One region of the Paenibacillus motobuensis genome, then DNA from elsewhere that is predicted to be linked to it. Evidence: riboswitches for the same ligand, from Rfam matches in the RefSeq annotation. Region 1 holds a riboswitch; the other holds the start of a gene.
The links. A riboswitch is a leader RNA that binds a small molecule or an ion and turns the genes downstream of it on or off. The one in region 1 is predicted to bind FMN.
Positions count from the first base shown of each region.

Region 2: another riboswitch for FMN. It lies ahead of ribD (bifunctional diaminohydroxyphosphoribosylaminopyrimidine deaminase/5-amino-6-(5-phosphoribosylamino)uracil reductase RibD); the one in region 1 lies ahead of ABD014_RS09460 (DMT family transporter).

Region 1 is NZ_BAAACX010000008.1:276,279-290,614, reverse strand. It holds gene ABD014_RS09480 (peptidoglycan-binding protein) at 1-2,122, opposite strand, end outside; gene ABD014_RS09475 (hypothetical protein) at 2,140-2,898, opposite strand; gene ABD014_RS09470 (helix-turn-helix domain-containing protein) at 3,074-3,994, opposite strand; gene ABD014_RS09465 (glycoside hydrolase family 52 protein) at 4,152-6,263, shown strand; gene ABD014_RS09460 (DMT family transporter) at 6,703-7,665, opposite strand; FMN riboswitch at 7,806-7,972, opposite strand; gene ABD014_RS09455 (ABC transporter ATP-binding protein) at 8,372-9,340, opposite strand; gene ABD014_RS09450 (ABC transporter permease) at 9,360-10,097, opposite strand; gene ABD014_RS09445 (ABC transporter permease) at 10,289-11,065, opposite strand; gene ABD014_RS09440 (S-layer homology domain-containing protein) at 11,735-14,336, opposite strand, start outside.
Region 2 is NZ_BAAACX010000016.1:113,285-129,702, forward strand. It holds gene ABD014_RS18385 (stage V sporulation protein AA) at 1-122, shown strand, start outside; gene ABD014_RS18390 (stage V sporulation protein AB) at 149-544, shown strand; gene ABD014_RS18395 (spore germination protein) at 1,090-2,763, shown strand; gene lysA (diaminopimelate decarboxylase) at 2,877-4,208, shown strand; gene ABD014_RS18405 (peptidylprolyl isomerase) at 4,392-4,826, shown strand; gene tlp (small acid-soluble spore protein Tlp) at 4,911-5,132, opposite strand; FMN riboswitch at 5,316-5,507, shown strand; gene ribD (bifunctional diaminohydroxyphosphoribosylaminopyrimidine deaminase/5-amino-6-(5-phosphoribosylamino)uracil reductase RibD) at 5,767-6,870, shown strand; gene ribE (riboflavin synthase) at 6,903-7,574, shown strand; gene ABD014_RS18425 (bifunctional 3,4-dihydroxy-2-butanone-4-phosphate synthase/GTP cyclohydrolase II) at 7,674-8,903, shown strand; gene ribH (6,7-dimethyl-8-ribityllumazine synthase) at 8,964-9,431, shown strand; gene ABD014_RS18435 (segregation and condensation protein A) at 9,511-10,323, shown strand; gene scpB (SMC-Scp complex subunit ScpB) at 10,292-10,936, shown strand; gene ABD014_RS18445 (DUF2953 domain-containing protein) at 11,067-11,774, shown strand; gene ytfJ (GerW family sporulation protein) at 11,882-12,334, shown strand; gene ABD014_RS18455 (D-alanyl-D-alanine carboxypeptidase family protein) at 12,770-13,939, shown strand; gene ABD014_RS18460 (nucleoside recognition domain-containing protein) at 13,982-14,608, shown strand; gene ABD014_RS18465 (spore maturation protein) at 14,670-15,158, shown strand; gene ABD014_RS18470 (pseudouridine synthase) at 15,319-16,146, shown strand; gene ABD014_RS18475 (redoxin domain-containing protein) at 16,274-16,418, shown strand, end outside.

The DNA of each region.
Region 1 (14,336 bases):
ATCTCAGTCCGTTCGATGCATATCCGGTCACTACTCTTCCGTTAACTATTCCACTTTTTATAGCCTCTTGTCCCCATATTATCATTTGCTCATTTGAGATTATATCAGGGTCATAGACGGTCTTAGGTTGAGGAATATTTTTATACTGGCCAGGCACGACCTTTAATTCCCTATCTAATGCCGGAAGTCTATATTCTATCTCATACACCCCAGGCACGGTCGGGTGAGGAGTTTTAGAAACAATAACATCATTAAAATTCAAACCTTGATCTGTTAGGACTTTTTCAAACCTTTCTAGATTATGACCTCCAACAACTCCCTTATTTCCTTTCCGCACTATTCCTTGTGCATTAATCATATGGTCTTCAAAACCCTCTATAAATTTGAAATTGTTCTTAATAACTTTAGTAAGATTACCCGCTTCCTCAGGCTTAGATACCCCCTCAAATTTAGGTGGATCAGTGACGACTTCCTTTGGCTCCGGGATCTTCTCTATCTTCTTCGGCCTAACATACTCAAGTATTTTTTGCGCACCTGTGCTCTTCAGCATGTTGGAAATGGTCTTGAACGCATAGGTGAACGCCACATCACCAACACCCGCTGCTGAAGAGTTGAATGCTATATTGAATAATCGCTCTTCCAGGCTCTGATCTCCATCTTTTCGGAAATCCGTTACTGAATCAGACACTTCAGTTACTCCACTGAATATGGCTTCTGCCGTCACCGATCGCAACACAGTTGGGGACAGCTTTGTTAATAGAGCTGGCGTCTTGATCCCCTTTAAATACTTGAATGGCAGAAAGAAGCCGACCACATTGCCTGCGATTACTCCAGCCTTTTTTCCGTACGGATCGTCTAACGGGTCTACGTATCCTTCTGGCATCGGTCCCATTATCCATTCGGTAATTAGCTCCGGTAATCCTGCTGAAGCGGTATTAATAGTATTGACTACGGCATTCGAAGTTCCTGTAATCAAATTTGCGAAGAATTGATTTCCGATTCCGCTCTGGGCCCGACGCATTTTGTCTGCCCATTTCTTATCGATCGCATCCATTTCCTCCTTGATTTCCCGATACCGCCGATCCTGCCCTTCCTTCGATAACGTGGCCCAATACGTCTGTTCCAACCTTTTCTGTACTTCAGGATCGTCACGGTTCAATATGTCGTTCACATCTACCGAATTATACGGATCATAGGCTCCTATCGTATACTGAGGCTTGGGGACTTCAATATTGAATAATGCATTCCACGTCTGCTCTCCAATGACTCCGTCTGCCCCGGACAGATCCTTCCCGTAGATTTCCCGGAATCCACCAATCGCCCGCTGGGTCTGTTCATCATAGTAGCCCGTTGCCTCAATATCAAATCCCAATTCCTTCAGACGGCTCTGCACCATCTTGACTGGATCTGAATAGACCCCTGAGTCTTTGGTCAGGATTCCATTTAAACCTCCGAACAAATAGCGCCACATCTGATCGTCTACAACGCCTGCTGCGCTTCTTCGGTTCTCTAGTCCATAATTATCTTTGAACTGATTCACCGCTTTTAGAGTCTCCTCGTCGAAGCAGCCATTGGCCTCTACTTCATAGCCTAGCTCCTTCAGTCTCTGCTGCAGCCGAAGTACTTCTTCGCTATACTTCTCGGGATTTAAGCTTAATTCTTCAGACAAGGGTGGAATATATACCGGCAGTGAAACTGAGGCGGATAAAACAAATGGATACACAGGGAGGGCGCCAAATGGGGATAGGGTTTGATTCTTCTCTTGGAATAGAGCTTCTCGACTCAGGACGAGAGGTATTTTCTTCTGCTGCATTTCTTCGATTTTCCGGATCGCTTCCTTCTCACGTTCAACATATTCTCCTGCCGCCCACCTCAACGTCTTCTCCTTAATTCGCAGCTTATCATCAATCGCTAGGGCCAGCTGCTGAATCTCCTGAACTAAGCGCTCGACCTCATCTGCGGCTCTGCCAACGTAATCCTCCGAATACTTGATACGAGTGTCACCCACGACTCGAGATACATCCTTGCACATGCCCGTAACCTGATCTTCAATCATTCGGTTTAGAGGTCCAAGGCTGTCTGCCAATCCTTCTACCTGATAGGGATTCACCTTCTGCTCCATAAGCCCCGAGCTCCTCTCTATATCCCGTGAAATTGAATAATTTGTCGTAAAGCAGCCTCCGGTCGTTGGCGAAACAACCTAACCTGCTCCCGACCTTGCCTCATACAAGTGATCCACGTCCCTTGCTGAGTCTTCAGACAATGGAAGAGAGCTTCCGCAGGATGCTCACGATCAAACCGATATCCTGCAACGATCCGACATAAGGATTCATCATACACTGCCCTTGTCAGTTCCTCTGCTACTTCATACTTCAATCCATATGGCTCCAGCATCATTGCCGAGCTCTTCACAGCTCCCGTTCCAGCCAAGGCAAACGCATAGTTAATAATTTCAGCAGGTAGATCAAACTGCAGTTCCTCAAGGCAATCACTTAATAGAAAATGTTCCACTAGCAGTTTAAAACTATCATCCCTCTCTAGAAAAAGCTCCACTTCGCAATTCTCTTCCCCTTTTAGAGAGGTATATTTCCCATGGCGAGAGTGAATAAACTCCAGGCTTACTTCATCATTTTCCTCTAGCAAACATGCGAATGCTTGCTCCGGAAAAGCCAGCACCGAGATCAACTCAGCATAATCAGAATCTATGTATAGCTCAGAGTTCTCCTCAAATGACAAAATCCCCTTATGTATCAATCGATCTGAAACCGCAATCCACTTGTTGCGAATTTCTTCTGTGTCCAGATTACCTCGCAAATCCTCAATTCCAAGCAGAGACTCCGCACCAGCCAGCATACATAAGTAAAATAGCTCCTCATTAGGCAGGGTACATTTCACCATTTAGCAAGATCCCCCTCTTTTTCCTTCTATTAGGATTTTCCAACCATATTATAACAATTGGTATATATAGGAACAACCCCTCACTCATCCAGATATAAACACTCATTCTATTAGAATAAAAAAAGCACACCTGCATAGCTATAAACCAGCTATTGCACGATGTGCTCCTGTTCCCTTATACATGAAACCGGGCCCGGAATTTCCCTGGGGACTCTCCGGTCCAGCGCTTGAATTGGCGGCTGAAGTGGGCAATGTCCTTGTAGCCGAGACGGGTGGAGACGGCCTCTACCGTAAGCTCGGGCTCCATAAGCAGAAGCTTGGCCTTCTTCAGCTTCAGGCCTGATAAATACTGGCGCGGAGATATGCCATATACCCGCTGGAAGATGCGGTTGCAAGACGAAGCGCTGTATCCGAGATCCGCGGTGGCGGCTGCTACAGCATCTCTGGAATGCTGCTCCTCCTTTTCACCCCCGGACAAAGCCTCTCCCTGGATATCGCTATCCTCAACGCACTTCTCCAACCTCGCCGCAATCTCAAAGGCAACCCTGCCCATCTTGCTGCTGGCCAGTTCCTCCTCGCCCTGCTCAGACAGCACCTCGCTCAGGCCAGCAAGCAGATCGAATACGGCGGACATGGCCCTCATCTTGTTAGCTATCTTAAGTGGCACCTCATTAGCTGAAGTTAGCGAGATCAGCTTGTCCAAGCTTGGGCGAATCGTCCGAGTCAGGGCGCTTGTCGACTCGTACAGGTCGAAGTTCCTACGGCTCAGCAAGGCATGGAGAATAGGATCATCCGCATTAAAATGCAAACAGTAATAAGTCATCGGCTCTTCACCAATCGCAAGGCTCTCATGAACATCCTCCGGCCTAAGCAGCAGTAAATCACCGGGCTTCTGGATATAACGCTGACTGTTCACAATCATCTCCTGTCCCCCGGCGAGCAGCAAATTGACTTCAAACAAAGGATGAGTATGCCTGGGGTATGACCAATCCTTGGTCACCGTACGGACATGGGATGCAAATATCCGAAATGTCGAATCCATATCCGGCAGCATAAACTCCGCAATATAACGATTATTAGCCAGTTCCAGTTCCATGGCAGCAGCCTCCTTGTACACAAGCTCAAGAATTTTGTAGTCAATTTGGGTAAATTGATTCATGGTTTGGATATAATATATCATTTTCTACCTTGTTATAATTAACATATCACATAATCATCTCTATATACAGGAGGTAGTTAAATTGGATAAGAAGATGTTATTCAACGCACACCACTCTCCAATGGGAGCGTTTGCAAGTTTCACACTAGGTTATCCCGGCAAGAAAGGCGGCTTAGATCTTGAATTGGCTAGCCCGCCCAATCAGAATATATACATTGGACTGCAAGAGGATGGCAAGAACCGTTACCAGGCGCTGCCTTTCTTCGGAGAAGGCCAGGATGAGCGCGATCGCTATACATCTGAACAAGATGGAGAGAAAGAAGTCGTTGAAGATAAGCTTATCACTTCTTTTGACCAAGAGAGCATTACTCGCAGCTTCAATGCGGCAACGGATGAATGGCAGGCTGGAGATCTGACCTTCCGGATCTATTCGCCATTTGACAGTGTACCTGATCCAGCTACCGCCAAGGATGAGGAACTCAAATTTGCCATTATGCCAGCGGTACTGGCTGAGATCGTCGTCGACAACACACGCGGAACAAGCAGCCGCCGGGCCTTCTTCGGCTTGCAGAACAGCGACCCGTACAGATCTATCCGCCGTCTTGAAGAAGTAACGAACGGTGAGATTATCGGGATTGGACAAGGCAGACATACCGCGATTGCGACGAGTGACAGCCGAGTAAAAAGTGCAGGCTTCTTCACAATGGAAGCAATTCTTGAGCCTAAGGTTGAAGAGAATCTGCGTTTTGGTCTCGGAGCCGTCGGCGCTCTGCTTATGGATACACCTGCAGGGGAGAAAGCGACTTACCGCTTTGCGATCTGCTTCTACCGTGAGGGATATGTTACAACCGGTCTCGATACTACCTACTACTACACACGCTATTTTGCAAATATTGAAGAGGTTGCCGCTTATGCGATGGATAACTTCGATAAGAAGGTAGAGATTGCACAGCAGGCTGACCGCATCACAGATGCACCTCACCTGAATGACGATCAGCGCTTCATGTTGAGACATTCGATTCGCAGCTACTATGGCTCTACACAATTGCTCGACCACAAGGGAGAAGCGCTCTGGGTTGTGAATGAAGGCGAGTACCGGATGATGAATACGTTCGACCTGACCGTAGACCAACTGTTCTATGAGATGAAAATGAACCCATGGACCGTGAAGAATGAGCTCGATCTGTTCGTGAAGCGCTACAGCTACACCGATCAGGTTCATTTCCCGGGAGATCCAACTCCATATCCAGGCGGTATCAGCTTCACTCATGATATGGGCGTTGCCAATGCCTTCTCCAAGCCTGAATATTCCTCCTATGAGCTTCATGCGATCGATGACTGCTTCTCGCACATGACGCATGAGCAGCTTGTGAACTGGGTACTGTGCGCTACTGTATACGTACAGCAAACAGACGATAACAAGTGGATCAATGCTAATCTGAGCATTATGGAGCAATGTCTGGAGAGCATGGTGAACCGCGATCATCCAGATCCAGCCAAACGCACAGGTATTATGGGTCTCGATAGCTCCCGCACAATGGGTGGAGCTGAAATTACAACCTATGACAGCCTTGACGTATCGCTCGGACAGGCACGCAACAATATCTATTTGGCCGGTAAAAGCTGGGCTGCTTATGTAGCGATGGAGAAATTGTTCACGAAGCTTGGCCGTGGGGAGCAAGCAAGCCTGGCTGCTGAACAAGCCGATCGCTGCGCAGCGACTATTGTGTCGCAAATGCTGCCGGAAGGATACGTCCCTGCCGTCATTTCAGAGAATAATGATTCTCGAATTATTCCGGCCATCGAAGGGCTGATCTTCCCGCTCTTCACCGGCTGCAAAGAAGCGCTGGATCCGAACGGACGCTTCGGTGCATACATCCAGACGCTGAACAAGCATCTGAATACCGTGCTTCAACCAGGTGTATGCCTGTTCGCAGACGGAGGCTGGAAGCTCTCCTCCACCAGCGATAACTCCTGGCTCAGTAAGATCTATCTGTGCCAATTCATCGCTCGGCAAATTCTCGGCCTGGAGTGGAACGAGCAAGGTAGAGCTGCGGACGCAGCCCATGTCGGTTGGCTGACTTCTACCGCGAATGCTTACTGGAGCTGGAGCGACCAGATGCTCGCCGGAGTGATCTGTGGCAGCCGCTACTATCCGCGCGGAGTGACATCCATTCTGTGGCTGGATGAGCAGCCGTCTGCGTAATACGCTAACCAAGCTATCACAAAAGCCTCACACGACTTTCTTTCCCCCACCAAATGGGGAGGGGAAAGCGTGTCGGGCTTTTTTCTTCCTATAAATTCGTAGTAGGTGCTCGCACCCACTTTCTAAACCTATAGTCCGCCCTCTAACGAAACTGGTATCGCGATTTAGAACAAATCCGGCACCTGAATATTCTAACGAAACTAGGTATCGCTATTTAGGCTAAATTAGGCATTAAAAAATTCTAACGAAACTGGGTATCGCTATTGAAGCAAAAAAGAGGCTTATAGTCCGAATTTCACCCGAATAACGATCTGTAGTTTCGTTAGATTTTATTCGCGGCTTTTGACGAGGAAATAACGATCTGTAGTTTCGTTAGAAAATAAAAAGAATAACCCGAGACGGTTCGTCCCAGGTTATTCCGTAATATCATATGAAAAACTTAATCCGCAGAAGCATTATTCTGTCTGGAGATGGCAAACAATACGAACCAGATTAGCAGGAAGCCGAGCGCTTGAGCGATGGTTACGATCTGCTGGAAAGCGATCCAGTTGATCAGAACGCCTACCATCGGGAAGCTGAGCTCCGCCAGTGTAGCCACAGACGCCTTTGTAGTGGTTAGACCTTTATAGTAGACTAGGATGCTGAGCAGTCCTGGCAGCAGCGCCTGACCAAGCAGGTTAAGTCCTACCAAAGATAGATCGTATGTGCCTGATGGAAGATTCCACGCAGCACCTTCATTCCAGGTTACCGCGAGCAACAGCGGAAGAGCGAGAACGAATCGCAGCGAGGTCACTGTCTCGTATTTCATCTGTCCGACCATCAACCTGCCCATCACGGTCGAACCGCCCCATAGAGCTGCAGCCCCCAAAGATAACAGACTCCCCACTTGCACAAATTCATTCCAGTGCCCGATCGGAATAGCAAACCCAAAGGTTAGAAAATAAGTTCCAGCCAGCGCGATCAGGAACAGAATCGAGAAATGACGCGGTAGCTTCTCTTTGAGCAACAAGCTCGCTAAAATGATGGCGAACAACGGCTGCAGCTTCTGCAGCAGCAATACTGCGTTGGCGTTGCCGTTAGCAAGCCCCATCGTGAACAGGATAGTTGCTATGGCTGAACCGCCCCAAGAAATGAAGAGCAATGCGCCGAGATGCTTCATGCTCATGCCTTTCAGTTCCCCGCGATTCTTCCATAACACTGGAATTGCGATGAGTGCGATAATCACATGCTCCAGCAGAACGATTTGCGCTGAAGTCAGCGCACGGAGCAGAATGATCCGGAATAATGGATCGACACCCCATAGGGCCGCTCCCAATACCACTAGCCAAAAACCGCTTTTTGTCTTAGCAGGACGCGCTGAAGTGGGCTCCTGCACCTTATAGCCAGTACTTACATTTTCCATCTTGCTGTCTCTCCCTCTCCTTGAATACGGAGTCTTGCCAGCAGAAAGCCCCCGTGAATCGACAACAGTCGACATCTACGGGGGCTGATCAAATAAGCATGTGCAAAGACAGGCTTATCGCCTTGTCGCACAAACTTAAGATTGATCTTCTCCCATCCGGACTTTACCGTCGGCTCTGGATTTGCACCAGATCAGTCGCTATCGTCCTACAGGACAGACAGCGAGTCGCGGGCTGTGATTCAATCGCTATGTGCTGATCGAACCATTCACCGCCGGTCAGGAATTTCACCTTACCCCGAAGATCCATATTCAAATTTTTAATTGTTTGATTTTACAATATCCGCTGAATTCATATTACAATCTTTGCCGCGGATATAACTATAATGAATATCACATTATACTTAGTATATGACTTGTTTCATGTATTTTCAATGAGAATAATTTCATTGTTTCATGCTATTTAATATTTGTATGCAGCGCAACAGGTCTACGCAACACAAAATTCGTCTCATTCATCTAGCTCTAATAGTACGTGTTCAAAGAGGCCGGTTTTCAGCACCGAGAAGGTTGGATGAAGCTAGGGACTGAGGAGCGGAACGTACGTTTTTGGTACGTGAGCACCGGAAGGCCCAGCTGAATTCAAGATTCGATGCAGAGCAGCTTCCTTATTTACTTCGTGATCAAAAGCGGACGGTTTGAACAACCTCTAATAGACCTTGTGGATGATCTCCTCGAAATCCGGCTCCTTCATCTCGAAATCGTCAATGTCCCCCCAGGTCTCCAGCTCACGCAAGATATCAACCGTACTCCATTCCTGGCGATTGGCCTCAATCGTTACGACATCCTCCTCCCGGTCGGTTACTCGAATCGCAGGATTAAGGGTATCCGGCAGTTGAAATTGACCGCGGAATGTGACGCGAATCTCGGTTGGCAGGCCGATCGTCTCACGAAGTGAGCGAGCAGTACCATCAAAGGTCAATTCACCGTGATTGATAACCATGACGCGTCCGCAGAGCTGCTCAATATCATCCATATCATGGGTAGTAAGCAATATCGTCTTCCCGAAATCCTCATTCAGCTGCTTGAGAAATTTCCGAATATTCCGCTTCGCATTCACATCAAGTCCAATCGTGGGTTCGTCCAGGAACAGAACATCGGGATCATGCAGCATCGATGCGGCCAGATCGGCCCGCATTCGTTGTCCGAGCGACAGCTTGCGAACCGGTGTAGCCCAGAATTCATACAAATCCAGAAGCTCCGCCAATTGGTCCAAGCGCCTTCGCTTATCGCTATCCGTCACATTGTACATTTTGGCCAAGATATCATAGGAGGCCTTGACCGGAAGATCCCACCACAGTTGACTTCGCTGGCCAAATACAACACCGAGGTTCCGCACCGCCTTCCGCCGCTCCTGGTGAGGATTATAACCGCCAACAACTACCTCGCCTGAGCTCGGATGAAGGATGCCAGTCAGCATCTTGATCGTCGTCGATTTGCCGGCCCCGTTCGGTCCAATGTATCCGACGAATTCGCCCTGCGCAATCTGGAAGTTGATGCCACGGACCGCTTCTTTCCTAGTATATTCCCGGGCGAATAGTGTCCGAATGCCGGAGAATCGTCCCTCACGAACGATCGGGGTCTTGAATTCTTTATATAAATTTTTGGCTTCGATCATTTCTGTGCCCTCCCTTAGCTTAGCTTCCTGTGCTCTGATATTTCGTAATTCCGAACCGCCAGAACCGCATACTTGCCCCAAGACAAATCGTCGCCATCGCGGCCACAGCAGCAAGCACCCAGGGTCCAAGCTCACCGCGAATAATGTATAGAGCTGGAACATAATTGACGAAGCCGACGGGGATGATGATCAGCAGCATGGATGACATCCATTTGGGATATAAGGTCAGCGGATATTGCCCAGCTGTCCTAGCTGCATCCTCGGTGAAGGTCTGTAGTTCTTCAATCCTTGTCGTCCAGAAGCCAATCGTTGCTGTAGCCAACCCGATCGAGAAAAGAATGACCGCTCCAGTTACAATGATGAATAGAGTAAATACGATGGAGGTCCAATCGATCTGCCCGCTGCGCCATAATCCGTTCATTGACCAGCAGAGGATAAAACCGCCCTGCAGCACCTCTCCAAGCATAATGCGGAAATTCCGCGGCATGATGGCAAGAAGCACGGGGACGGGTCTGGTCAGGATTTGATCTAGTTCACCGTCTACCAGATATTTTTCCAAATGATGAACCTCATCGGCGAACGTACGGTACAGCGTCTTGGATAGTGTAATCACCGAGAACAGATAACCAATCTCATGCATGGACCATCCTTGGATTGCCCCAAACTTGTATAGAACAATCGCGATCATCAGGAACTCCGAAATTTGAATCAACGCTGCGAGTACCGATCCTAGAATAAAATTAAATCGGTATTGCATCCGACTGCGAACACTGGTCTTGATCAGTAGCACATATAGCTCCAGCCATGACTTCAGCTTGCTGCTTAGCTTCAGCTTTGGCTCCAAGTCAGGATTCTTATTTTGATTCGGCCTTTTATGCAAATTGGGCTCATCGATTACTATCGGTTGGTCGCCCAAAGTCTGCTGGCTGCTCGAATTCAACTTGTCACTCATCCGCCCTGCACCTCCACTTTATGCCGCAGCACCTTAGTCGCCAGCAGGCAGATCAACGTCAAGAAGGCACACCAAAGCAGCGTCCCCCATAAATGAGAGCCGTGTTCATAACCGAGATAGATGCGCGTAGGCACGTAGAGAAGATACGGGTATGGTGATAACCAGGCTAACTGTGATAACCAGGAGGGCAGCCATTCCAGCGGAATGAAGAAGCCTGCTAATAAATTCACGAGCGCATGATTCGCCCAGTAGAACCAGGAAGATTCTGTCGTCCACAGTGCAGTTACCCCGATCAGATAATTCATGCAAATCGATATGTAGGCTGCGCCAACTATACTGATTGCAACAAGCATAACGGTGAAGCTGCTCTTGGGAACATGAAGCGGGAAAATGATGAGATACAGCATGTAGATAGGGATTGATTTGTAAATGAACTGGTAGGCGATTTGCCCCCATTCGCGCGCCGCCATATGGCTGAACAAATGAACGGGACGCATCAGATCCAGTGAGATTTGACCGGTCCGCACGGCTTGCGGAATGCCAAGTCCGTTCGAGATAAAGCTGGTGATCCACAGCAGGCTCTGCGTGAAGCAGATGTAACTGATCATGCCGTGGGTTCCATAAGTGCCGAGGGAATTATCCCTGCCGAGCCCGATCCAAATACTGGCGTAGATGAATCCGAACATCGCGCTGGCAAGATTGTGCACCATATGTGCACCGCGGTACTGCAAATTGCGTGAATAGGCCTTGGCAGCCAACGTAAAATAAAGCATGAAGCACCTCCGATAAGCATTTTTGACGGCTTGTTCCGTCCACTTCAGACAAGGGCATTTTGCAGCAGTAGGGACAGATATCATACCTTATTATTCCAGAGGTGGCAACTGTTTTTTGTACTAGCGTAGACTAACATCAATAATGGCCTGTCTTATCTACTAGCGAATATCTTCCTGGACCCTATCATAGTACGATCACAAGTCTTTCCGGATCTGTATAGTAACTCAGACTAAGTCTAGTACTTCTCCATTTTCAAATAGTTGCAGAATCGCACTTATCTGAACTCAAAACTGCTGTTATAGCTGAAATAGTTGTAAATCTTCACTTAAATGTATAACCTACACTTAAAATCTCAAATCAAAGGACATAACAACAATAAGTGTAATTCGTACACTTAAATTCCCTTAGATTCGTAGAATAAGAGAAAATAGAAATTTTAAGTGTACATTTTACAGCTAAAACAACTCTTTTCCAGATCGTCACTCATTTAATTGCACAATATGCAATTAAATAAATATAAGTCAGACGCCTTTCTTGAGGTATACGTAGCAATTATAAGCCCGCATATTTATCAAAAAATAGAGGACGCCAATGCCAATGAGCGCCCTCTATTTTTAAGTTGAACCCTTTATCCTATTCCCTGCTCATTTGCCCGTTTAACTTCTCGGTTATGGATTGAGCAGTTTTACTGCTGCAAGCAGTCGAGACAGGATGGCCGCCGCTTCCGCTCTTGTCGTGCGGCTGGCTGGAGCAAATTTATCTTTGCTCTGTCCTTGCATAATGCCTGCCTGGAGCATCAGCTCCACCTCTTCCTGGGACCATGAATGAAGCTGTGAACGATCGGCATAGCCCGACACTAGATCCTTGCTCTCCCCGGCAATAAGGATCACTTCCGTGCCCGTTCCCTGCTTCACCCCGTTCTGCAGTAAACGCAGCGCCCGCGCTCCCATTACGGACATTTCCTCCCGGGTAATTTGCGCGTTCGGACGGAAGCTGTGATCTGCATAGCCTTGCACCAGTCCATAATGGATAGCCGTAGCAACGGCATCTCCATACCATGCATCAGACTTCACATCGTTATACAAAGCACCTCCACTACTGCTGGTTCCCCTTTGAAGATCAAGCGCTCTGACGAGCATCACAGCAAATTCAGCCCGGCTGACAGGCTGCCCCGGTGCAAAGAGATCCCCACCGACACCATTCAGGATTTGTCTTGCCGCCAGCTTCTCAATGACCGCCTGAGCCCAGTGGCCTTCGATATCCGCAAAAGTTACTGGATGATGAGCAGCGACAAAGATTCCATTTGCTGCACTCTTCACAATGACAGTAGTCGTTCCATCAGCATTATTCTCTAGCCACGCCGGAACATAGCTTAGCTTGCCTGTTGCCGGATCATACAGCAGAACAACCGTGGTTGATGGATCAAGCTTGCTGTCTACAGTCCATTGGCGCAAAACATAGATGGCTCCTTCATAACGGTCTACCTGGACCGTCTTGCCTCCTTCCGAGACTTGAACCATAAATTTCATGGCATTTCCCATCAGTTCCATACCTTGCTGCTTTGCCTTATCCTTGAACCCTGCCTGCTCCTGAGGAGAAATTTGAATCGACACGACGGCTTGCTTCTGATCAACAACACCTGCCTGCACGATTACCTGATCGGTCAGACTGAGCGGGAATCGGTATACCGATCCGCCTGCTCCCGTTACCTCGATCACCGCCTCCGGATGCTCAGCCGCTGCTGCTGCTAATACTGCTGCTGTCAGATTCACTCTACCTTCACTATCGGTCTTCAGCTCAATCGTCGTCTTACCTTGACGCAGAGCCTCCTGCAAGACGGAGTCAGACAAGGAACCCGCAGACTGGCCAGTACCTGCTCCTCCACTTGACCCGCCAGTCCCTCCAGAGCTGCTCGTACCTGGATTCTCTACTCCACCTGAACCTGGATTACCTGGTTCGCCTGGATTGACCGGAGGCTTCTTCCCAGAAGCAAAGCCCTCGTTAATCTCCTTGAAGCTGAAGGCGGCCGATGGATTGGACACCATCTTCATCCGATCTCCGCGAATAATTACATTGTCGACGGTTGCAGAGCCTTTAAGGCCCGACGTAACATCGACTCCATTCGTCCCCGTTCCATCGATAACGATATTTCTCAGTAGGACATCTTCTACTGTAAAATCACCATGGGCAATCAGCCCGGCATACGTGCTGTCTTTTACCACATTATCCTGAACCACAATCTTGCCCTTCATATCACTCTCCCCGGCAAATAGCCAGAGCGCTCCCAGACTCACGCCATATCCGGTATCATAGCTGCCGGTACGAACGAGCGTATTCCGCTCCACGACCGTCGTTCCGGCAAAAGGCTCTGCGTTAAAGCGGGTAGATACGGCAATCCCCGCACCATTTGCTACCGTATCCTTGACAATATTATCCTGGATCTTATTATCCTTGCCGCCAAATACGACGATGTTGTCAGCAAGCCAAGGCAAGGTCACCGTATTGAACCGTGCCGTATTGTTCACACTAGGCGTTCTCTCCGAGCCGTTCATATCAACCAGCTTGCTGTCAGTAAATGACCACATCGCGATGCCGTCATCCCCCGGATAGCGGATATCGCTCTGCTCCATCATACTGTTCGTCGTTCCTACGGCAAAGTTAATGCCATCGGCCATCAGATTGCGAATTCTGAGCCCCATCATGTATAGCTCATTGGTCCGTGCCTTCTCCCCGATCGGCTGCGTTAGCCACAGGCCGGCCTTGGTATGCTCAATCCACACCTGCTGAATGATCGAACCTGGACCAAACGCTCCATGAAAAGCATTCGTGAACGCTTCATCATCCCGCTCATTAATGCCGCCATCGATAAGCAGATCATAGACTTCTACCGTTCCTCCATGCCCATAGAACTTGGCCCCGTTCAACGTTGTGTACCACATTCCTGCACCGCGGATCACCGCTGAATCCAAATCCAGCAGTTGATCACCGAAGTCAAAGCTGCCTGCCGGGAACCACACCCCGGTTCCCCGGTCTCTGGCCACAGACAGAGCATCTCTCAAGGCCATCGTATCGTCCTGACCGTCATTCGGAACCGCTCCAAAATCGATAACCGATACGAAGCCTTCCGGCATCTCATAGGCGGGTGCCACCTGCTCCATGTCAACCAGATCAATGGCATAGAAGTCGGCTTGATCCCCTGCATCCTTTTGCAGTCGGATCACTGCCCCTTGCGGCATATCGCCGATCAGCGCATGGATCTCATCGAAGAAG
Region 2 (16,418 bases), on a different contig from region 1:
CTACTCCCCTTGAGGTCGAGATGTTCCTGTACCAGGAAAATCTGAATCAATATGTGGTTGCTGAGGAATATAAACGGATGAGCGAACAAGAGGCCAAGGAGAAGGGGGAGAAGCCCCTTTGAGCGGTGCGGTGATATACGGTGGTCTTATGTTTCTTGGATTTGCTGGGGGAATCGCCGTCGGTGCCGGGGTGATCGCTTTATTTATCGTGCTGGATATGATTCCGCGTCTCGCCCAGATTACACGAACCTTCGATAAAGTCCACTGGTATGAGGGAGCGATGGTCAGCGGCTCATTTATCGGCACGATTGCTGATTTCTGGAATTGGAAAATAGCCGGACCTGGGCTGTTCAGCGGCGTTGTCGGCCTGTTCAATGGCATCTTTATCGGAATGCTTGCGGCCGCATTGACCGAGGTGCTGAATGTGCTGCCGATCATTGCCAAGCGACTTCATATGCAGAGGTACTTATTCGGATTGCTGCTGGCAATGGTGTTTGGTAAGGTGGCCGGGTCGCTATTCGAATGGTTCATTTACAATCCGTAAGGTAATTCAAAAAGTCCACTTTTGATAAGAAAACCGATCGAAGTAATTCAAGGATGAGCGAACGCGGTTCAAAGGTAGGTTTTCTTGCGATATAGAATTCATCAGCTTCGCTGATAACGTATAAATTCTATATCTAACACGAGGTAAAACGAGGAAGTTGATTCGACTTCGAATCTTGAATTCAGCCGGGCCCTCCGGTGCTCACGTACCAACTACGTACGTTCCGCTCCTCGGACCCTAGCTTCATCCAACCTTCTCGGTGCTGAAAACCGGATTTTTGAATCTTTACTGAATGAAGAAATTCAAAAAGTCCACTTTTGATAAGAAAACCGATCGAAGTCATTCAAGGAGGAGCGACCGCGGTTCAAAGGTAGGTTTTCTTGCGATATAGAATTCATCAGCTTCGCTGTAACGTATAAATTCTATATCTAACACGAGGTAAATCGAGGAAGTTGATTCGACTTCGAATCTTGAATTCAGCCGGGCCCTCCGGTGCTTAAATCACAAGAATATCGCAGCCATATTTTCGAAGGGAGCTAGTTACGATGGACCAAGAAAATGATCATATCCGGGAGCATGCTGATAACGAGAATATGCCTGGCTTTATTCGAGAATCGGATCGGGAGGAGCAGGAGTCAGATAAGAACACTCGTCCAGAGGAGCCTCATATAGGCATTTGGACCAAAAAAGAGGTTCAACAAAAAAGGGACGCAGAAAAGTCTGACTCCCTCGAGGATTCCATCATATATTGGCAGCAGAGCGATAGAATCAGCAGAAGTCTAGCTACTACGAAGCGGACGCTTGAGGAAGTTATCGGTCTTGGCAAGAGCTTTGACGTCGTATTCCGTGAAATGAGCTTCGCTGGCAAGAAGACGGGAATGCTCTTCATTAACGGCTTCGCCAACAGTGAGATTATGCTGGAAATTCTTAAGCGCCTCACTTACTTAACGCCGGACAATTTATCCGCTGGAGCGATGCGTTCCTTTTTTGAAATGTATATCCCCCATGTTCAGGTGGAGAAGGCCGAGGAATTAAGTGTCGTGATCAAAAACATCCTGATCGGGATGAGCGCATTCTTCATAGAGGGCGAACAGACAGCGATCATTATGGATACGCGCAATTATCCGGTGCGCAGTCCGGAAGAGCCTTCGCTTGAGCGGGTCGTACGCGGCGCCAGAGATGGCTTCACCGAGACGATGTTGACGAATGTAGCTTTGGTTCGGCGACGGCTTCGTGATCCTGGGTTGAAGTTCGAGGCCTTTCAGGTGGGGAGACGGACACAGACAGATGTAAGTTTGGCTTATATTGATGATATTGCCGACAAGCTGGAGATTGAAGCGGTACGGAAGAAAATAACAAGCTTAAATATGGACGGAATTCCGCTTGCCGACAAACAGCTTGAGGAAGCTATTCTTCACAGAGGCTGGAGCCCGTACCCTCATGTCCGATATTCCGAGCGCCCGGATGTCGTTGCTTCCCATTTGCTCGAAGGAAGGGTCGTAATATTCGTCGATACGTCGCCCAGTGTCATTATTTTGCCTACGACATTCTTTGATTTATGTCAACATGCCGAGGAGAACAGGCAAACCGCGTTCATGGGCACTTATCTAAGGTGGGTACGCTTTTTTGGAATTTTTGCGTCGCTGTTTCTATTGCCATTATGGCTGTTGATTGTGATGCATCCGGAATTCAAACCGGATATACTAGCATTTGTTGGACCGCATGATAAAGCGAAAATTCCGTTAATCGCCCAATTTCTGCTCGTAGAGTTCGGCGTGGATCTGATGCGCATGGCGGCTGTGCATACCCCGACCCCGCTCGCTTCAGCTATGGGCTTGATCGCAGCGATTATGATCGGCGATATTGCCGTCAAGACGGGCTTATTCATCAACGAAGTAATTCTGTATATGGCGATCGCAGCAATCGGGATGTTCGCAACGCCAAGTTATGAATTGGGGCTGGCCAATCGGATGGTTCGGTTGTTCCTGCTTGTCGCTGTAGCTATCTTTGACGGTCCTGGTCTAGTTGTCGGAACGACACTGTACATTCTGTTTCTTACTTTTCAACGTTCCTATAACTCGCCTTATTTATGGCCATTTATCCCATTTAATGCCAAAGCAATGGCCGCAATTTTGTTCCGGGTTCCGGTTATGTCATCCAAGCAAAGACCGTCTTTCAACAAGCCGCGTGACCGCACGCGGATGCCGCAGAACGAATAGATGGTGGGCGTGTCTACCAAATAACACAAATCATATTCATAATAATCCATTTTTCAGTTCACCGTTTGTTTGCTATACTGGTGTAAAATTGAAAACAGTGGAGGATTGCATAGATGTATTTACACGGTACGAGCAAAATTAATACGAAAGGCCATCTGGAAATCGGCGGCTGTGATACAGTAGAGCTCAAAGAGACCTACGGCACACCGCTCTATATTGTAGATGAAGACCTTATACGGCAACGGAGCCGTGAATATATGGATGCCTTCCGAGCATCCGGTTTGTCCTTCCAGGTTGCATATGCAAGCAAAGCCTTTTGTGTTATGGCTATGTGCCGGCTAGTTGAGGAAGAGGGCCTGTCTCTGGACGTAGTCTCTGAGGGCGAATTGTATACCGCACTGCAAGCAGGCTTTCCTGCGCAGAGAATTCACTTCCATGGCAATAACAAGACGCCATTTGAGCTGGAGATGGCTATTGATGCGGGCATCGGCTGCTTCGTAGTCGACAATATGGTAGAGCTGCATATGCTGCAGGCCATTGCGGCTGAGAAGAAGGTTGTGGTGAACATTTTGCTTCGCGTAACTCCTGGAGTCGAAGCGCATACGCATGAGTATATTTCAACCGGACAGATCGATTCCAAGTTTGGTTTTGATATCGGGAACGGGGCTGCATTCGAAGCAGTTAATGCGGCAGGCTTGTGCAACAATCTGAATCTACTCGGGGTTCATTCACATATCGGTTCGCAGATTTTTGAAGTTGAGGGGTTCCACTTAGCGGTTGAGCGAGTTGCTGATTTCGCTGCTCATGTCAAGGAACAGCTCGGTGTTCTGTTTAAAGTAGTTAATCTTGGCGGGGGCTTCGGTATAAGATATACAGAGGAAGATACGCCGCTGAAGGTTGCTGATTATGTCAAGGCAATTACGGATGCAGTGAAGCAGCACTTTAGCCTTAGCTATCCTGAGCTTCCGGAAATCTGGGTGGAGCCAGGTCGCAGTATTGTCGGCGATGCTGGTACTACGCTCTATACGGTCGGTACGAATAAGGACATTCCTGGCGTACGCAAATATGTTGCTGTCGATGGAGGAATGACCGACAATCCACGTCCAGCTCTTTATGAATCCAAATATGAGGCATTGCTGGCGAACCGTGCTTTTGATTCCAATGAAGAGTTGGTATCAATCGCTGGGAAATGCTGTGAAACAGGCGATATGCTGATCTGGGATATTGAGCTCCCAACTGTGAACACGGGGGATCTATTAGCAGTGGCTTGTACGGGAGCATATAATTACGCGATGGCAAGCAACTACAACCGGATTCCACGTCCAGCAGTCGTATTTGTTAAGGATGGGTATAGCGATATCGTAGTGAGACGCGAGACACTCGATGATATCGTTGCTTATGATACGATTCCTGAGCGGATTTCGAAGCAGCCCTCCTACAAATAAGAGCTATGAGGATTAAGAGCTAGCACTTGTCTATAATGAGTAGAACCGTGAGGAGAACGCATGAATTGCGCATTCTTCACGGTTTTTTATTTGTACGTAGGCTTCCTCTTTGCTCTACCGGGCATTTCATAGTACACTGGAATAGGTTTTTGACTAACGAATAAATAAAAGGAAGTGACCGATATGAAAAAAGGCAAGATCGTATTGGAAAATGGTGGAGTGGTTGAAATTCAATTTCTGCCTGAAGAAGCGCCAGGTACGGTAGAAAACTTTGAGAAACTGGCTAATTCTGGTTTCTATAACGGACTTACGTTCCATCGCGTAATTCCAGGCTTTGTTGCACAAGGTGGATGCCCAATCGGAAATGGTACGGGTGGCCCGGGTTACACGATCAAATGTGAGACTGCAACTAATGTGACGAAGCATGAACGCGGTGTTCTGTCTATGGCTCATGCAGGCAAAGATACTGGCGGCAGCCAATTCTTTATCGTATACGAACCACAACCACATCTTAACGGGGTACATACCGTATTCGGTAAAGTAACCTCCGGCATGGATCTTGTGGATCAAGTCCGTCCTGGTGACAAGATGCAAGAAGTAACTGTCTGGGACGAATAGAATAAATGCAATAAGAGCCTGCGTAGTTGCAGGCTCTTTCTTGTTGTACCTATTTTCTAGTCAACCCTAGAAATTATACAGGTTTTATTGCTGATCGGACTTTTCGTCCTTGATTTCTTCACGGAATCCTTCAATGCTTCTGAGCCGCTTCTTGTTTTTATCCTCGATTTGCTGTTTCTCGGTGCCGGAGATTTCGTCGGCATGCTCGCTTAGGTAATCCTGACCTTCATGAAAATTTTGAATGGTATTACTTATATGTTTGCTTAATTTTTGTACGTTGTCCGAACGATCGTCGGGCTTAGCCATGGAATTGCCTCCTCTAGTGTTCATTGTAAAATCAACGCTGCACGTCAATGTTTATCATCTGCTTTGCACGAAATTTTATACACAGAACGAGTGCCTCATCAGGGGAGTTTGTTCGATCCTTGATTTTTTAAGATGATAGTGTTAACATTCGTTATGCAACAACTGTTTTGCATAATCGAATATTTTTTCCTTCGGGGTCGGGTGTAATTCCCAACCGACGGTGATGGCATGCTCTATTTAATTAGGCTTCTTACGTCTAATAAGATGCATGTACGAGTCCGTGACCTGTATATCACTTGATCTATTCATGCGATATATGGCTGAGCCGGTGAGATTCCGGGACCGACAGTATAGTCTGGATGGGAGAAGGAAGACGCAGCAGAGCTTTTAGGCTAACATTATGCGCTTGGACATACTCATAAATGCCGCATACTTGCAGTCAGTAAGTTCTAATTTTCACAAAGTTAATGTGCATAATGTACATAGCTTCTGTTACAGCATAGCCATAATGGCTTTGTCTGTTCAGCGATGTGATTTTTTTGCGTACTCACTCTCATAATAACCCTGATGGATTAGATTCCGTCGGGGTTTTATTTTTGGATTCTACACTGATACAGCGAGGGAGGTGGGAAGAATGCAGATGATGAACGATGAGTTTTATATGGGTCTTGCTCTGGATATGGCTGAGCGTGCTCTGGGCCAGACTGGAATTAATCCGGTGGTCGGTACGGTCGTCGTGAAGAATGGTGCTGTTGTTGGTATAGGCACACATTTGAGAAGAGGGACAGCTCATGCGGAGGTGCATGCTCTAAATATGGCAGGCGCTGAGGCTGAGAATAGTACAGTCTATGTCTCATTGGAACCTTGCAGTCATTATGGCATGACGCCTCCATGTTCGCAGCGACTAATTCAGGAGAATGTGAAGCGTGTCGTTATAGCCTGTGAAGATCCTAATCCAAGTGTAGCGGGCAGAGGGATCGCGATGCTACGCGAGAGTGGTATTGAGGTGGAAGTCGGTGTACTGCGTGAGCGAGCTGTTAAACTCAATAGAAAATTCAACAAGTATATTACGACGAGATTGCCTTATATCACGCTCAAGACAGCTAGTACTCTGGACGGCAAGATCGCTTCGAAGAGCGGCGACAGCAAATGGATCTCCAATGATGCTGCCCGCGAAATGGTGCATACCTTGCGACATCAGCATCAGGCAATTCTGGTAGGTGTCGGAACGGTCGTCGCCGATGATCCAATGCTTACAACAAGGTTATCGGTTCCAGGATTGTCTCCCATTCGAATTATCGTTGATTCGCCCTTAAGGATTCCTGAGAATAGCCAAGTGTTGACGGACGGCAAGGCGCCAACCATCCTATTGACGACAAGCCGTGCGGCTCAAGACAGAATAGACGGGCTGCGCAAGCAAGGCATTGAAATCATGATATGTGGAGACGGCCCTGAGGTTGATCTGAAGCATGCAATGCGCCTACTTGGCGAACGTGAGATTGCCTCGATTCTGGTAGAGGGTGGAGGAAGGATCAACGGGTCGATGCTGCAGCATCATTTGGTCGATGAATTAATGGTATTTATTGCTCCCAAACTCATTGGTGGCCTTGAATCGCCGGGGAGCTTTGTCTTTGACGGTTATGAACGAATGCGAGATAGCATTGTGCTAAAGGATATGGAAGTAGAGCTCATTGGTGATAATATTTGTGTCAAAGGAAAGCCGGTGTATTCCGTATAACCAGAGTCGTAGGGTAACAAGGAGGCAAGATCATGTTCACTGGAATTGTTGAAGAAATCGGTACGATGAAATCGATCAGCCATAAGGGAGAAGCGATGGTGCTTGGCATTCTGGCCAGTCGTATTATGGATGATGTGAAGCTGGGGGACAGCATCTCTGTAAATGGTGTATGCCTGACCGCCACTTCCCTGGAAGCTTCCGGCTTTACGGTAGATGTCATGCCACAAACTTATCGCCATACGAATCTGAGGAATCTGAAGCCTGGCAGCAAGGTGAATCTAGAGCGAGCTATGGCTGCAGGCGGAAGATTCGGCGGACACATCGTACAAGGGCATGTGGACGGAACCGGCACGATTGCAAATATGCGTCAAGATCAAAATGCCGTCTTTGTCGAAATTGAACCCTCGGAGCCAGCTCTTTTTAAATACATTATTCCTCAAGGCTCGATTACAATTGATGGAATCAGTCTGACGGTCGCCAGTGTTGAAGGAGGAAGGTTCATGGTATCCATCATTCCACATACCTGGAGTGAGACAGTGCTAGCGTTAAAACGGGCGGGAGACACGGTCAATCTGGAGACGGATGTGCTAGGCAAGTATATGGAGCATCTGCTGAGATTCAGTAATAGCCCAGCAGGTCATTCGCAGAAGGGCAATCCTTCAAACGTAGATTTATCATTTCTAGTCGAGAATGGATTCGCTTGAGATCGTCAGGTCTTCTAGGCAACCGAATGAACATAGCGATTGAATTTATGGTTCCTGAGATTCATTTGAAATTTGCAGCAATAGCAGGAGGGGATTCATATGGAAGATATTCAATTAGATCGGATTGAAGATGCGATTTATGATCTGATGCGCGGCAAAGTCATTATTGTAGTTGATGATGAGGATCGGGAGAACGAGGGAGATTTTGTAGCGCTAGCGGAAAAAGCAACCCCGGAAGTTATTAATTTTATGATTACGGAAGGGCGCGGTCTTGTCTGCCTGCCGATCACACAAGAGCGAGCGGAGGAGCTGGAGCTGCAGCCAATGGTGGCGCAAAATACGGATAATCACGGAACAGCCTTCACCGTATCGATTGATCACCAGGCTACTTCAACCGGTATATCGGCTCATGAGCGTTCACTGACAGTTCAGAAGCTCATGGACCCGGCGGCCAAGCCAGGCGACTTCCGCCGCCCAGGGCATATGTTCCCGCTGATCGCCAAGAAGGGCGGTGTACTACGCCGTGCCGGGCATACGGAGGCGGCTGTGGATCTGGCCCGGATGTGCGGGGCATATCCGGCAGGAGTGATCTGTGAAGTCGTTAAGGAAGACGGTACGATGGCGAGATTGCCGGACTTGGCTGAAATCGCCAAAACTTTCGATCTGAAGCTGATCAGTGTCAAGGATCTGATCCATTATCGCAATGAGAAGGAGAAGTTGGTTAATCGTGAGGTAGAGGTGCATATGCCAACCGATTTCGGTGATTTCAGAGTTGTCGCCTATACCAATGATGTTGATTCCAAAGAGCATGTGGCGCTTGTAAAAGGCGATATCGGTGGTGATGAACCAACTCTGGTGCGTGTGCATTCCGAATGTCTCACCGGCGATGTCTTCCATTCTCATCGTTGTGACTGCGGCCCACAATTTGCGGCGGCACTGAGTCAGATTGAGAAGGAAGGCAGAGGCGTGCTGCTCTATATGCGTCAAGAAGGGCGTGGTATTGGGCTGATCAATAAATTGAAAGCTTATAAGCTTCAAGAGCAGGGCTTCGATACGGTGGATGCCAATCTGAAGCTGGGATTCCCACCAGATCTGCGCGATTACGGGATTGGCGCACAAATTCTGAAGGATTTGGGTATTCGCGAGATTCGCCTCATGACCAATAATCCGCGTAAAATTACCGGTCTAGAAGGATATGGCCTGAATGTGGTTGAGCGGGTGCCTATCCAAATGGAGGCTAATGAGGACAACACCAAGTACTTGCATACGAAACAGGCTAGAATGGGACATCTGCTGGAATTTGATGATATCGAGCAGGATGAATCCTAACAGCAGTAACTTTATTATGTATTAACTAATAAAAATACAAATTGAAGGGGATGGATATATATGGCACATGTATTTGAAGGAAATTTAGTATCTGAAGGATTAAAATACGCAATTGTAGTTGGACGGTTTAACGAGTTTATCACAAGCAAGCTGTTAAGTGGAGCGCTCGACGCCTTGAAACGGCATGGCGTCAAGGAAGAGGAGATTTATGTAGCCTGGGTTCCTGGAGCGTTCGAAATTCCGTTCGCGGCACAGAAGTTAGCGGAAAGCGGCAAATACGACGCTGTCATTACGCTGGGAACCGTCATCCGTGGTTCAACAACACATTATGATTATGTCTGCAACGAGGTCGCTAAGGGCGTAGCAGCAATTGGCTTGAAGACAGGTGTACCGACCATCTTCGGAGTGGTGACGACAGAGAACATTGAACAAGCCATTGAACGTGCTGGAACGAAGGCGGGCAACAAAGGCTGGGATTCGGCAATGGCGGCCATTGAAATGGCGAACTTGACGAAACAGCTAAAATAGTGCTTATTTAATGTAGTACCCTTTTTAGGGTACTGCATTTTCATTTTATTCGAGATGTTTATGTTACGTAGGCATTTATATGGGTGGAGGAAGTTCATTGACGACTGTATTATATAAACTGGAAGCGTTCGAGGGGCCACTTGATCTCCTCTTGCATTTGATTGATAAAGCGGAGATCGATATTAATCAAGTCTCGATCAGCGAGATAACCGACCAGTACCTTGAGTATTTACATAACATGCAGGAGCTGGAGCTGGAGGTTACCAGTGAATTTCTCGTCATGGCGGCCACACTACTGTCCATCAAGAGCAAACAGTTGCTTCCCAAGCCGCCTGTCATCGAGCTGGATGAAGATTACGGCTATTATGAAGAGGAAGAGGATCCGCGTGAAGAACTGATTCGCCAACTGATTGAATACCGGAAGTATAAGGGAATCGCTGAGCAACTGCACGAAATGGAGTGGGAACGCAGCCTTATTTTCACGAAGGAACCTGAGGATTTGACTCCATTCTTGCCTGAAATTCAAGAGAATCCGGTGAAGGGATTGCATACACAGGATTTGATAGAAGCCTTCCAGAAGGCGATCCGCAAAGCGGTCAAACGCAATACAGTGGCGCGAATCCATCGGGATGAGATCTCGGTGAAAGATCGGATCAATGAAGTGGTCTCCGTGCTTGAAGCAAGCGGTAGAGGAGGCAGACTGCTGTTCTCCAAGCTGCTGCATGAGGAGATGTATCGTCATGAGATTGTCGTTACGTTTCTGGCTATCTTGGAATTAATGAAGATGAAACAAGTGGTTTGTTATCAGAACAAACTGTTTGATGATATAGTTATTGAGTGGAGAGGTGAAGGTTCGGCCGATGAATTTTCAGGAATTGAAATCGATTATTGAAGGTCTGCTATTTCTTGCCGGGGAGGAAGGAATCAGCGTTGCACAGCTGGCGGAAGTAACCGAGCAGCGTAAAGAGATCATAAATGATGCTCTCTTAGATTTGAAGAACTCTTTTGAACGAGCGGGACGCGGTCTACAGGTCGTTCAAATTGCCGGCAACTATCAATTAGCGACTTTGCCCCAGCATGCACCTTATTTTGAGAGACTGGCTTATTCACCTTCCAGGTCCTCCTTGTCTCAAGCGGCGCTCGAGACATTATCGATTATTGCTTACCGACAGCCGATTACACGAATTGAAGTAGAAGGGATTCGTGGTGTCAAATCGGAGCGAGCTATTCATACTCTGGTGAACAAAGATCTGATTGAAGAAGTAGGACGGGCCGAAGCAATTGGTCGACCGATTCTGTATGGGACAACCAAGGAATTTCTCGACTACTTTGGGCTTGCTAGTCTGAAGGACTTGCCGGTTATGGAGGATATCGAGCCATCGGATCAACTTGAGGAGGAGACACAGCTCTTGTTCAAGAAGCTGGAAGAACAGCAGCTAACCTTTGATGATGTGGCGCGTGACAAAGTGGAGTTAACGAATAACGACGAAGGGCCGTTCGAATAGGCCTTTTTGTTTTTCCAATATTAGCCTTTACCGTAAGCAGGTAGAGGTTTTTTTGCGTTACGAATGTTTCTTATAGTGAACAGCCATACTATTAAGAGCTTGTTATCTGAATAGCATGGAGGGCGTTCTCGTGTGGATTTGGCTCGGAAGCAGCCTGTTCCTGCTGTGTCTCATCATTGTGTTACTCCTATTATCGCATATCAAGCTTCAGTTCTTTGCCAAGAAGAGTAACAAGAATGACATAGTTACGGTCGATGTTACTTTGCTCTTTGGCCTCATCTCGCTTCACTATAAAATACCGGAGATTGAACTGAAGAATTTGCAGGATGGATTGATTATCCGGGGAGAAAATAGCAATAATTTGAACGAGGGACAGACGGCAAATCACGAGCAGGCAATTAATAAACATAAGATTGAGCAATGGGCTGACGATTTTAGAGAGATGCTGAAAGCTACCCTAGGACTTCGTAGCTGGATGAAAGCCACATTGAAGCATATTAAGGTTGCCCAATTAGAATGGTCTACTAATATTGCCCTTTCCAATGCTGCGCATACCGCAACTTTGACGGGTTTCGCTTGGGCACTCAAATCGACCCTTATCGGATTTTTGTCTTATCACATTTCACTGCAACAAAGACCCAAACTATTCGTGGTACCCAAATTTGGAATTCCTCCTTTGTTTGTCAGCCAATTGAAATGTACAGCGCGAATTCGCTTAGGGTATGCTTTTTATGCCTCGTTTGTATTGGTCTTTCGTGTATTACGCGAGAATAAAGGGCTGCGCAAATGGTTTAAGTTATTGTCCAAAGCCAAATCAGCAAAATCATCAGATCGCTAATAAGACTTCAAGGACTTAAATCCCATACATACAACACGCGCGGTATGAGCAGACTACGAAAAGCGTAGGAAGTCCTTATTCAACCCAATTCTTAAGGAGGAAGTATAATGGCTGAACATCCAATTCAAGGGCTAATGCAAACGGCGATGGAGAACATCAAAGAAATGGTTGATGTGAATACCATTGTCGGTGAACCTGTTCAAACACCTGATGGCAGTGTGATCCTACCGATCAGCCGCGTTGGCTTTGGCTTTGCTGCCGGAGGCAGTGATTTTTGTATTGAGAATGATCATGATTATGAAAAGAGCAGCTCCAGCAATTCTGATGACCATGCTAAAATAAGACCTTTCGGTGGCGGTAGCGGGGGCGGTGTCTCCATTAATCCGATTGCCTTTCTTGTTGTAGGTACCCAAGGCGTACACATTGTTCCACTCGATAATCAGACTCATTTGGCCGAGAAGATGATCGATGCGCTGCCTAATGTTATTGACAGAATCCAATCGATGATTCCAAGTCGCAAAGAAGATGAGCCCAAAATTGAAGTTCATACAGAGCTTTAAGAGGTAATTCAAAAAGTCCGCTTTTGATAAGTTTAACATCCAAGGGGCAACAATCGATCCTTTCCGGAAGCTCCGGGAGGGGTCTTTTTTTGTAGATATAGAATTTATTCGTTATCAGCGGAAGCTGATGAAATTCTATATCGCAAGAAAAAGTGGCCTTTTTGACTACCTTTAAATTAAGTGTTCAAAAAGTCCAGTTTTCAGCACCGAGAAGGTTGGATGAAGCCAGGGACTGAGAAGCGCAGCGTACGTAGTTTGTACGTGAGCATCGGAAGGCCCGGGTGAATTCAAGATTCGAAGCTGAATCAGCTGCTTGATATTCATCGTGATCAAAAGTGGCCTTTTTGACTACCTCTAAAGTTGGGACATACTATCTTAGTGAAATGCATATAATGATACAAGTTCGCCAAGCATTCAGCCGAAAGGAATACGACGATGAGAATGACATCTAAGATACGCTTTATATCCTTGTTGACGAGCGGTCTTCTGCTGCTATATCCATTAGCGGCACAAGCTGAAGAGCAAGACAAGCCGAAAAGTCCACAGGCTCCGGGGGATCATGCCCAAGCGGCTGCTCTGATTGATGTCACCTCCGGCAGGGTTCTATACGAACATCATGGAGATGAAGAGCTTCCGATTGCCAGTCTGACAAAGATTATGACGGCAATTGTCGCTATTGAACATGGGAGATTATCCGATAATGTCAAGGTTGGCAAATCCGCATACGGTAAAGAAGGATCGTCGATATATCTTCATTTGGGCGAAGAGATGACATTGGAAAATATGCTGTTTGGCCTAATGCTGCGTTCGGGGAATGATGCAGCTACAGCTATCGCCGAACATGTCGGCGGTTCGGAGGAAGGATTCGTCCGTCTGATGAACGAGAAGGCGTCGCTCCTTGGTCTAAAGCATTCTCAATTTCAGAATCCGCATGGGCTGGATGCTAAGAATCATTACTCTTCCGCTATTGATCTGGCCAAGCTAACAGCGTACGCGATGCATAATCCTGATTTTAAGGAGATCGTCAAAACCGAGGTGAAACAAGCCCCGAATCCGAATGATCCATGGGATTATAAATGGATTAACAAAAATAAGATGCTGCGCTTCTACGAAGGAGCGGACGGTGTTAAAACAGGCTTTACGAAAAAAGCTAGACGCTGCCTGGTAAGTTCAGCAACCCGAAATGGTCAACAACTCGTGGTTGTAACGATTAATGACGGGGACGATTGGAATGATCACCGTAAACTGCTTGATTATGGCTTTGACCACTTTCCTCTTATGGAGATTATTAAGAGGGGACAAACCTTGCAAAGTGGAGTTGTTGCCGGTATAGGCTTCAAGTATGCTCTAACCCCGAAAGAACTCGAACGGATCGGCAAGAAGCTTGTCCTGCAGGAGGAGAACGAGCTTCACTTCGGCAAGCGGGGGGAGCTTCACATTATGTTGGACCAGAAGCCTATTGGCAAGATTCCGGTCTACAAGCGCGGTAGCATTCCTCCGATTCCAAAGCAGTATCAGCAGGTATACAGCTCTGGCAGCATGCGGCCGGATTGGTTCACATCATTTCAGCATGTATTGAGATCTTTGTTATTTTCGGGGGATTAGGGAAAGGAACGAATTGGCTGAAAACTAGGGGGATGAGGGGATATGGTAAATAAAATATGGCTGGGACTCATCGTCATCGGCTTCTTGTTCGCTGCGGTCAAGGGCGATATCAATACGGTAACACAAGCGGCCTTTGACGGCGCTGCAACGGGTGTTACGGTATGTTTCGGTCTGATAAGCGTACTAGTCTTCTGGCTAGGGATGATGCGAATGGCGGAGGATGCGGGGCTAATCAAGACGATATCCAAATTGCTTGGACCTGTAGTGTCTTATCTGTTCCCTGATGTTCCTAAGAATCATCCGGCGATGGGCTTCATTCTTACCAATATGAGCGCAAATCTGCTCGGCCTTGGAAATGCCGCTACGCCGATGGGGATCAAGGCGATGCAACAGCTCCAGGAGCTGAATCCGAACAAGGATACGGCCTCTCCAGCAATGTGTACACTGCTTGCCCTTAATACGGCAAGTATAACCCTCATTCCTACGACTTTGATCGCGATCAGGCTTAATTTTAACTCGGCAAACCCGGCGGAGATTGTTGGCTCTACGCTTATAGCTACTGCGATCGCAACGATGGCGGCGATTGTTGCCGATCGATTCTACCGCAGGCGATACTCCAAGAAGATACCGCCGCTTAGCCCCCCTAACACGATTACTTTGAAAAGGTAGAAAGGGGGGAGCTTCATTGCTGGAGTGGGTTAATAGTCTATCGGCCTGGGCCGTCCCGGTCATGATCGCATTCATTCCTTTATACGCTTATTTTAAAAAAGTGCCTGTATACGAATCCTTCGTCGACGGAGCGAAAGATGGTTTTAATACGGCGATTGGAATCATCCCCAATTTGGTCGGAATGATGGTGGCCATTAGCGTCTTTCGGGCATCGGGAGCGCTCGAGTTCTTTGTCGGCCTGATATCACCCATGTTCGAATATTTCCGTATTCCTGCCGAGGTGCTGCCGTTAGGTCTGCTGCGTCCTTTAACAGGCACGGGCTCTCTAGCCTTCACGACAGACCTGATCAAAACCTATGGACCGGACTCTCTGATCGGGCGAATTGCATCAACCATTCAAGGGAGTACTGATACCACCCTTTACGTACTGACCGTTTACTTCGGGGCTGTCGGAATTCGCAACGGTCGTTATGCCCTCAAAGTAGGTTTGTTCTCCGATGTTGTTGGATTCTTCGCTGCTGTGTTTATTTGCTTGCTCTTATTCGGCTAATATTATTCGATATAGAGATTACATATGATCTAACCGCCTTGGGGAGGGAGTGTTCCTGCTTGGGCGGTTATATTTTTTGCAATATGAATAGCTTTCTTGCGGCCTATTGTGAATTTCATCTCCTATAGGTATCATGTGTATTGAGGTGACTAATGTAAAAATGGAGAGATTACAGAAAATACTAGCCAATGCTGGCGTAGCTTCGCGCCGAAAGTGTGAGGAATTGATATTGAGCGGTAAAGTGATGGTGAACGATGAAGTCGTGACCACGCTTGGAACAAAAGCTGATCCGAATGTAGACGTCATTACCGTAAACGGTAAAACTATTGGTGCAGAGAAGAAAGTATATCTCGTATTCAATAAACCGAAGGGCGTCATTACAAGTGCTTCAGACCCGCAGGGAAGAAAGATAGTCACCGACTACCTGAAAGGTATTAAAGAGAGACTATATCCAGTCGGACGTCTCGATTACGATACTGAAGGCCTGCTTATTTTAACCAATGACGGGGACTTTGCTCATCTGCTGACTCATCCTAAGCATCACGTTTCCAAGACCTATTTGGCCACGGTGAAGGGTGTGCCTCATGGCACCGAGTTAGACAAGCTTAAGCAAGGCATTATGCTCGAAGATGGAATAACTGCCCCGGCAGAAGTGGAATATCACGATATCGATCCGGAAGGTAAGCAATCGACGATTTCGATTACGATCCATGAAGGAAGAAATCGTCAGGTGCGCCGTATGTTCGATGCGATATCACATCCGGTTCTCAAGTTGAAGCGAATCTCCTTCGGTGATCTATTTCTCGGTAATTTGAAGAGAGGGATCTATCGCCACTTAACGAAGGAAGAAGTAGAAGGATTATATAAGTTAGCTGAGGCATCAGGCAAAAAGAGCAAATCTTTGAAAAGAGAAAGCTCGGATAAGCCTGCAAATCCCGTCAAGCCCAACAAGAACAAAAGAAATTTTAAACCGCGAAAAAAAGATTAGCCTATTCAGACACATAATATTCATAATTCCCCTTGCGAAAAATATGGCAATTTTCGTTATAATGTTCATAGGATGTTCACGATTTGTTCATTGATTTATGAAAATTGTCATAGTGAGGAGAATTGATATGGGGAAGGCGAGACGTCCTGTTCAAATTATAGTGTTGCTCTGTATTGTAGTGTTAGGAGCATATGCCATCAATTCAGCAGTGCTCGGCCGGGGGAACGACAAGCCCGTGGTTGGCAGTAAGCCTCCGGCTGTGAAGCTGCTTG